Regions from separate parts of the Schnuerera sp. genome, predicted to be linked through region 1. Evidence: riboswitches for the same ligand, from Rfam matches in the RefSeq annotation. Region 1 holds a riboswitch; the other holds the start of a gene.
What was found. Region 1 has a riboswitch for thiamine pyrophosphate ahead of thiT (energy-coupled thiamine transporter ThiT). Riboswitches for the same ligand answer to the same signal wherever they lie in the genome.
Positions count from the first base shown of each region.

Region 2: another riboswitch for thiamine pyrophosphate. It lies ahead of VK998_RS03535 (thiamine-binding protein); the one in region 1 lies ahead of thiT (energy-coupled thiamine transporter ThiT).

Region 1 covers NZ_DATHXO010000239.1:2,136-8,543, forward strand. Annotated here, with positions in the region: gene rsgA (ribosome small subunit-dependent GTPase A) at 1-415, shown strand, start outside; gene rpe (ribulose-phosphate 3-epimerase) at 417-1,064, shown strand; TPP riboswitch at 1,115-1,216, shown strand; gene thiT (energy-coupled thiamine transporter ThiT) at 1,273-1,812, shown strand; gene VK998_RS05610 (thiamine diphosphokinase) at 1,822-2,466, shown strand; gene VK998_RS05615 (hypothetical protein) at 2,572-2,742, shown strand; gene rpmB (50S ribosomal protein L28) at 2,779-2,970, opposite strand; gene VK998_RS05625 (Asp23/Gls24 family envelope stress response protein) at 3,191-3,547, shown strand; gene VK998_RS05630 (DAK2 domain-containing protein) at 3,566-5,209, shown strand; gene recG (ATP-dependent DNA helicase RecG) at 5,272-6,408, shown strand, end outside.
Region 2 covers NZ_DATHXO010000151.1:6-3,417, forward strand. Annotated here, with positions in the region: partial or broken gene VK998_RS03525 (helix-turn-helix domain-containing protein) at 1-374, shown strand, start outside; gene VK998_RS03530 (alpha/beta fold hydrolase) at 653-1,468, shown strand; TPP riboswitch at 1,618-1,721, shown strand; gene VK998_RS03535 (thiamine-binding protein) at 1,818-2,114, shown strand; gene VK998_RS03540 (ABC transporter permease) at 2,083-2,856, shown strand; gene VK998_RS03545 (ABC transporter substrate-binding protein) at 2,882-3,412, shown strand, end outside.

The DNA.
Region 1 (6,408 bases):
AAAGAACAATATAACAGTTTTTGCTGGTCCCTCAGGTGTAGGGAAATCATCTTTGTTAAATAAAATTCATCCAAAGCTGAATTTGAAGACTGGTAACGTAAGTAAAAAAACTACTAGAGGGAAACACACTACCCGCCACGTTGAATTGATAGACATTGGTTCTAAATCCTATGTTCTTGATACTCCTGGGTTTAGTTCATTAAAATTAGATTTTATTAAGTCAGAAGAAGAACTAAGTAAGTATTTTGTTGAAATGCTTAATTATAATGATAAATGTAAGTTCATTAATTGTTTACATCGTAAAGAACCAAATTGTGAAGTAAAGAGACAGTTGAAAAATGGTAATATTAGTAAAATGCGATATGAGAATTATTTACGATTTTTAGAGGAGATAAAAAACATTAGGAGGTTTTAATATGGCAAAGCTTTCACCTTCCATATTATCAGCAGATTTTGGAAGCTTAAAAGAGGAAGTATTGAAATTAGAAAAGGGTGGAGCTGACTATATTCATTTAGATATAATGGATGGTCAATTTGTTCCTAATATAACCTTTGGATCACCTGTTGTAAATAAGTTAAGAACAATTACAAAAGTACCTTTTGATGTTCATTTGATGATAGATAAACCAGAAAGGTATATAAAAGATTTTGTAGAGGCTGGAGCAGATATTATTACAATTCATGAGGAGGCGACTACCCATCTACATAGAACAATAGAGGAAATAAAATCCTATGGTGTGAAAGCGGGAGTGGCTTTGAATCCTGCAACTTCTATAGATAGTTTAGAGTACGTTTTAGAATATATAGATTTGGTTTTAATAATGACTGTCAACCCAGGATTTGGAGGACAGAAGTTTATAAGTTCGATGGAAAGAAAAATAAAAAGAATGAGGGAAATTGTAGATAATAATAATTTAAATATCTTAATTGAAGCTGATGGTGGAATAAAGTTAGATAATGCTAAAAAAATAATCGATTATGGATTGGATATAATTGTAGTAGGCTCTGGTATTTTTGAAGCTAAAGATGTAATAGAAAGAACTAGAATCTTTAAAGAATTATAATTGAAAATAATATTTTATATGATATAATGTATATATCAACTAAATATTGAATTTATCACTAGGGGAGCCTTAAGTGGCTGAGAGGGGAATAATCCCGACCCTTTAAACCTGAACTAGGTAATTCTAGCGTAGGAAAGTGTTTTAGTTAGTTTATCTACCCATTACCTATTTCTGGTAATGGGTTTTATTTTTAAGGAGGTATTTGTAAATGAAAAAATGGAGTACTAAAATGTTAGTGGAAGCAGGTATTATGATTGCTTTATCTATTTTATTAAGTAGAATAAAGGTATATGAAGCTCCTCAAGGAGGTTCTGTAACTGCTGGTAGTATGATTCCTATCATGTTGTTTGCTATGAGATGGGGACTTGGTCCTGGGATAACTGCTGGAATAACTTTTGGGTTATTAAAATTAATGTTAGGAGGATGGGTTTTTAGTCCAACCCAAGCCATATTAGAATATCCAATAGCATTTGGTTTTCTTGGATTAGCAGGTGTTTTTTCTAATTCTATTGAAAAAGCTAAAGATGGAAGCTATTTCAAAATAATTTTGTCAGTTTTATTAGCAATTGCTGGAAGATTTATATGCCATTTACTGGCAGGAGTAATATTCTTTAGTGAATATGCAGGAACTCAAAATCCTTGGATATATTCTTTTGGATATCAAGCGAGTTATTTGATTCCAGAGTTTATAGTTTCTGCTATTATTCTGTCATTGATCTGGAAACCATTAAGCAGAATAGAAAAATAAAAAGAATGGATGATTAAATTGAGAGCATTACTGATTTTAAATGGGAATATTAAGAATCTTGAAAGATTAAAAGAATTAGTTCAAGAATCGGATTTCATACTTGCTGCTGATGGCGGCACTAATTATTGTTTAAAAATATCCTTGATGCCTCATATGGTTATCGGTGATTTAGATTCAATTTCCGAGGATATTTTAAGGCAAATATATAAACACAATATTCCTATACACAAATTTCCAACAAAAAAGGATAAAACAGATGCTGAATTATCTATTGATTATTTAATTGGTGAAGGTTTTAAGGATATAACAATAGTAGGGGCAATTGGTAGCAGAATTGATCACAGTTTAGCCAATATATTATTATTGACTAAACTAAATCAAAAAGGGGTTAATGGCAAAATTGTAGACGATAATAATACAGTATATTTAGTTGATAAAGAACTGATATTGACTAAAGATGAAAATTCTTTTTTGTCTATAATTCCTATCACTAATTCTGGAATAGTAATTACATTAAAAGGTTTTGAATATGAGTTGGATAAGGTAGGTATTGATTTCGGTTCTTCCTATGGAGTAAGTAATAAAATTATAAAAAATAAAGGATATATAGTGCTTAACAAGGGCCAATGTTTAGCAATTGTATCTAAGGATTAAAATGAAAAAATAAATCTTAGCCTAATAGGGTTAAGGTTTATTTTTTATGTAACTAAATGTAGTCTTGAGAATACTATAAAGTAAAGGTAAATCTGGGGTGAAATTATGAAGCGTTTCTATTATAGATACAGACATAAATCAAAGAAGATAATAGGATTCGCATTAGGTATTGTAGGGGTAGTTATTATTATAAATATAATCCCTATCGAAGTATTATTATTTTTAATAGGAATAATATTGATATTTATGGGGTTTCTATTATTGAAACTAAAATAAGACTTCCATTCTCAATAATAATGGAAGTCTTATTTTTTATAATGCTCTTTCAACATAACCAGATCTTAAACATCTAGTACAAACATTAATTCTTTTAGTGGTACCATTTACAACTGCTCTTACTTTTCTGATGTTTGGAGACCAACTTCTGTTATTCTTTCTATTTGAAAAAGTAATCTTGTTTCCAAAAGTTTTTCCTTTTCCACATATATCACATCTTCTTGCCATACAAACACCTCCTCATTTGAATAAAAAATATATTGGTATATTTTATCTTTTATATAATAACATATTATATTCTAACACAATAAACAATAAAAAGGCAACTATAATTATAGATTAATCAAATAGTTAAAAGTAATTGGTTGAACTATTTAGTATTATAAGGTAAAATATACCCATATACTATATTGATAATATTGATAATTTTTTATAAGGAGGCGATTTTGTGCCAGCTAGAACTAAGAATGAATTTGGATGTATCGATATAGACGACAATGTAATTGCAACTATTGCAGGACTTTCAGCAATGGAAAGCTATGGTATAGTAGGTATGGCGAGTAAAAATGCAACGGATGGTTTTTTTGAACTTTTGAAAAGAGAAAATTTATCTAGAGGGGTTAAAATATACACAGATAAAGACGAAATATTGATTGATTTACACGTTGTACTCCAATATGGAATTAGAATATCTGTAGTTGCTGAAAATATCATTGAAAAGGTAAGGTTTAACGTAGAAAACTTGACAGGATTAAAAGTAAGTAAAATAAATGTATATGTACAAGGAATTAGAGTTGAAAAGTAGTTTAAGGAGGTACTACAATTGAAGATTGGATTTATAGACGGTGCTATGCTGAAAAAAGCATTTATTGGATCTGCAAAACTATTAGAGGAAAACAAGGAAGAGGTAAACTCTTTAAATGTTTTCCCTGTACCAGATGGAGATACAGGGACTAATATGTCTTTAACTATGAAATCAGCAATTAATCAAATATTGAATTTGGAAGAGTATGGTGCTGGAAAAGTTGCTTTAGCAGCCAGTAATGGTTCTTTAATGGGAGCAAGAGGAAATTCTGGTGTTATTCTTTCTCAGTTATTTAGAGGTCTAGCTAATGGATTAAAAAACAAAGACACAGTATATACTATGGATTTGGCAGAAGCTTTTAAATTAGCTTCTGATACTGCATATAAGGCTGTTATGAAACCTACAGAGGGTACTATATTAACTGTAGCAAAGGGTTGTGCTGACTATGCATTAGAGTTGGCACAAGAAGAAAAAGATGTATTGATTTTTATGGAGAAAGTTATTAAACATGGTAATCAGGTACTTAATAAGACGCCTGATATGTTGCCTGTATTAAAACAAGCAGGGGTAGTAGATGCTGGTGGCAAAGGTTTAATTATTGTATTAACTGGAGCTTATAATGCTATAACTACTAAAGAAGATATCAACTTAGATACTTTCAAGATGGAAGCTGTTGAGGCAAAACCCATTACATCCCATGTTGAAACTTCAGATATTGAATTTGGTTATTGTACTGAGTTTATGATCAATACGCACAAAGATGACTATGAAGGCTTTAGAGAAGAATTAACTAAATTTGGGGATTCTTTAATGGTTGTTGGTGGTGATGGATTGATTAAAGTTCATATACACACTAATAATCCAGGTCAAGTATTAGAGAGAGCATTAAATATTGGTGAATTAAATGATATAAAGATAGATAATATGAGATACCAGCATAGTCACATAATGGAACATGAACAAAAAGAAAGTTCAGAAAATGATATAAATGGGGATGTAGAAACAAAAAAATATAGTTTTATTACTGTTTCTATAGGGGAAGGTTTGGATACAGTATTTAAAGAATTAGATGCAGATTATATAATACCTGGTGGTCAGACTATGAATCCTAGCACCGAGGATATTTTAAAAGCTATTGAAAACGTTAGAGGAGAAAATGTTATTATATTCCCTAATAACGGCAATATAATATTGGCTGCAGATCAAGCAAAAGAATTAAGCGAAAAAAATGTATACGTGTTTCCAACAAAGACCATCCCAGAAGGTATTACAGCTATGCTATCTTTTGATCCAGAATTAGACATAGATGATAATTTATCCAATATGGAAGAAGCAGTAGCCCATGTAAAAACCGGTCAGGTTACTTATGCTGTTAGAGATACTGAAATAAAAGAATCAAAAATAAATAAAGATGATATTATTGGTATTTCGAAGGGAGAAATAGTTTCAATTGGTAGCGATGTTGAAGAGGTATCCTTTGATTTATTAAAAAACATTGCTGATGATGATTCTTCATTGATAACAATTTTTTACGGTAATGGAATAGAAGAAGATATGGCTATAAAATTATCTGAAAAAGTAGAAGAAGAGTTTGAAGATTATGATGTAGAAATAATTTTTGGTGGCCAACCACTTTACTATTATATATTTTCAATAGAATAAAATCCCCGCCAAAAGGTGGGGCTTTTTTATGAAGAAATAAAAGGGTTTAAGGAGGGGTAAACATGATGGTTCAATATGTAAAGGGAGTTGGTCCTAAGAGGGCTAAAAAACTAAAAAGGCTTAATATACATACTATAGAAGATTTATTATATTTTGTACCAAGAGAATACGAGGATAGATCTGAGTTTAAAACTATTTCTGAATGTGTTGAAGGAGAAAAAATCAGTTTAAATGTTCAAATTAGCGGATATCCGACTAAATTAAAAACCAGAAGAAATTTGACTATATTAAAAATACCTGCAAAAGATAATACTGGTTCTGCCCAATTAGTTTGGTTTAATCAAAATTATATAGCGAATAAACTTTCCATAGGAGATAGAATTGCTATTCATGGAAAAGTTAGTATATTTAATAACCAGGTGCAAATATCAAATCCGTCTTTTGAGAAAAGAGGAAATAGCAAGGTTGGTAGGATCATCCCTATTTATCCTTTGACAGAAAATTTGACCAATAATGAAATGATTAAAATAGTTGGAAATGCAATCAGAGATTATAGCAGCAAAATCAAAGAAAGATTACCAGATTATGTAAGGAAAGAGTTGAAATTAATGCCTATTAAAGAAGCCATAGAAAACATTCATTTCCCTAAAGATAAAAATCACTATCTTGAGGCACGTAGAAGACTTGTTTTTGAAGAATTGCTTATTTTACAATTAGGATTATTTTTAATTAAGAGCAAAACAAAAGAGTTAAATCAAGGAATAAAATTTCCCCAAATGGCAGAAATTAATACATTTATAGAAAATTTACCTTTTAAATTAACAAAAGCACAGATGAAAACATTCAAAGAGATTGAAAAAGATATGGAGAAACATGAACAGATGAACAGATTAGTTCAAGGGGATGTTGGCTCAGGAAAAACTATTATTGCTTTATTAGCTATGTTTAAAGCATGGAAAGCTGGTTATCAATCAGTTATGATGGCACCTACAGAAATTTTAGCTCAGCAACATTATGATTCTATTTCTAGTTTCTTTGCAAAATATAATATTAGATCTGAACTTTTAGTAGGTAGTCTTTCAAATAAAAATAAAGAAAAAATTTTAGAAGATTTAAAAGAAGGAAAGATCGATGTATTAGTGGGAACCCATGCAGTAATACAGGAAAAAGTTGAATTCAATAATTTAGGATTAGCAATA
Region 2 (3,412 bases), on a different contig from region 1:
CCAGCCAAATATTGTATATAGCTTCAACTGCATTTTTAGCAATTGGAATTTTTGTAGCATTTGGCAGTTGGTATACAGAACAATCTGCAGAAGTTATCTGGGGATCAATGATAATTCAAGTAGTTGGTGTTGCAGCCTATTTTATAGCCAAACTAATATCTCAATCAAAAGCGCCTTTTATTATTAATTGGTTCAATATAATAATTGGGTTATTTATGCCAATCTCTTTGATTATTACATTAATTTTTAGAAGAGTTGTTTCTCCGTATCCTACAGACATAATTACTGGCTTTACTTTTGCATTAATATATATTATCACCATAATCTTGTCATTCTTTACTTTAAAGAAGTTAGAAGACAATACAGGAAAGTAGAGGAACGAAAATATAAAAAAGCAATGTAATATCAATAATTGTTGCTGGATTTGGTGTGGCAATCTAAACACTTAGGCAAGAGATTTTTATGACATTGGCTAATTAGAGTAGTGACAAGAGAAAGTAGGTAACTTTGATAGAGAGTATTGATAATATAATTTACTAAAGAAGCAGACCAATATTCTGACATCAATGATATTAAAGACTGTTATTTGGAAGAACTTAAGAAATATATTTATATGCTAAAAAGAGGGTTATATGAATGAGGGGGTATTATAATGTTTTATGGGGCAAAGGAAGAGAAGACAAGGGTTGGTGGGGCAGATATGGACTATGTTACTTTTGGCAGGGGTCAAAAAGCTTTTATTATTATACCAGGATTAGGAGATGGATTAAAAACTGTTAGAGGAACAAAAGTATTGCTTTCGAGAATGTATAGACTATTTGCTAAAGAATATAAAGTATATGTTTTTAGTAGAAAAAATAGTATTGAGGAAGGATATTCAATTAGGGATATGGCAGAAGATCAAAAGATTGCCATGGAAAATCTAGGTATAAAGAATGCTCACATAATGGGCGTTTCACAAGGAGGAATGATATCACAATATCTTGCTATTGATTATCCTGAAATGGTAGATAAACTTGTTATAGGGGTATCTATTTCCAAACAGAATGATACTATACAGAAAGTTATAAGAAATTGGATAACCTTGGCTGAAAACAATGATTACAGAAATTTAATTATAGATACCATGGAAAAAACCTTTACAGAAGATAAACTTAAAAAATATAGAATATTTTATCCTATTATAACGAGAGTTGGAAAACCAAAAGACTTTAAAAGATTCATAGTTCAAGCTAATGCATGCCTTAATCATAATGCTTATGATGAATTAGATAAAATTAAATGCTCTACTTTAGTAATAGGTGGGGATAGCGACAAAGTTGTAGGAGAAAATGCAAGCAGGGAAATGGCTGAAAGAATAAATGATAGTAAGTTGATTTTGTATAGGGGTCTTGGACATGGAGCATATGAAGAGGCTGAAGATTTCAACCAAATAGTACTAAAATTTTTATATCTTAGAAATTGTTAGAAATTACAATAAATTCCCATTTAATGGTATAATGTTTATACTATTCCTGCCTATAAAGGAAGATAAAGCGGATTTGAAATCCTCAAATATATATCTAAAAAACAGGATTTAAGCTATCCTTGACAATTTACTAAATATGATATATTCTAAAATTAAAACACGGGTGCTCGATATGTCGGGCTGAGAAGAGAGATTCTCTAACCGTTTACCTGATCTGGGTAATGCCAGCGTAGGGATTATAGTGTAGCATTTATTTTATCTAATGGTACTTAATCCTTTCTGGCTAATAACCAGAAAGGATTTTTTAATGTTTAATTTTAATATAACTAAAATAAGGGAGGAATTTATAATGAATGCAAGCGTTGCTATTCAAGTATTGCCAAAAGTCGAGACAGATGAGTTAGTGTGTAAAATTGTTGATGAGGTGATTGGATATATCAAAAGTACAGGATTATCTTATTATGTAGGACCTTTTGAAACTACAATAGAAGGAGAACTTGAAGAACTACTGGATATTGTGAAGGAATGTCAATACATTGCAATTAAATCAGGATGCCCATCTGTAATGTCCTATGTTAAGATATGTTTTAAACCAGAAGGCGGTGTACTTACTATTGATCAAAAGGTTACAAAGCATCACAAATAGAGTGTCATCTTATGTAGCAATAGTAGGTATACTTATTTTATGGCAGTTTCTATCTGCTATGGAGATTGTACCAAAGTTCATGCTACCATCCCCTTTGGATGTTTTAAAAGCTTTTATATTTGATTTTCCCCTTCTAATGAATCATGCAAGGACTACATTATTAGAAGCATTTTTCGGACTTGCTATTGGAGTATCATTAGGATTTATGGTTGCTGTAATTATGGATAGATTTCATTTTATCTATAAGGCTATTTACCCAATACTAATTATTACCCAGACTATACCAACTGTAGCAATTGCACCTTTATTAGTATTATGGTTGGGTTATGGTATGGCACCAAAGATTACATTGATTGTAATTGTAACATTTTTTCCTATTACCATCGGTTTATTAGACGGTTTCAAGTCAGCAGATTCTGATGCTATACAACTTCTTAGATCAATGAATGCTTCAGACAGGCAAATATTTAAGCATATAAAATTACCAAGTTCTATATCCCATTTTTTTGCTGGCTTAAGGATTTCTGTTTCCTATTCTGTAGTCGGAGCAGTCATTTCAGAATGGCTTGGTGGTTTTAATGGACTAGGTGTATATATGACAAGGGTTAAAAAATCCTATTCTTTTGATAAAATGTTTGCTGTAATTTTACTTATATCCATCATTAGTTTGATATTGATGGAGGGTGTTGTATTTTTACAAAAAATAAGTATGCCATGGATTAAAGGTGAAAATAAATTATAAAATATAAAATGTAAGGAGAATCAGTGTGAAAAAGAAATTGATAATATTATTTTGTATATTAGGAATAATGGCTATTTTGACAGCTTGTGAAAATAAGGGTGAGGAAAAGATAACTGTTGTACTTGATTGGACACCAAATACTAATCATACAGGGCTATATGTAGCTGAAGAAAAGGGATATTTCAAAGAATTAGGTCTTAATGTAGAAATTGTCCAGCCTCCAGAGGGGGGTGCTGAAAGCCTTGTAGCATCAGGAAAAGCTCAATTTGGGATTGCTTTTCAGGATATGATAGCTCCAGCATTTGCTTCGAACAATCCTCTTCCAGTAACTGCAGTAGCAGCTTTAATACAGCATAATACATCGGGAATTATATCCCTTAAAGGCAATGGAATAGAAACTCCAAAAGGAATGGCTAATAAAATTTATGCTACCTGGGATATGCCTATTGAAAAGGCAATAATAAAGTCGGTAGTAGAGGCTGATGGAGGAGACTATGGCTCCATAAGAATGGTTCCAAGTACTGTAACGGATGTTGTGACAGCACTTAATACAGAC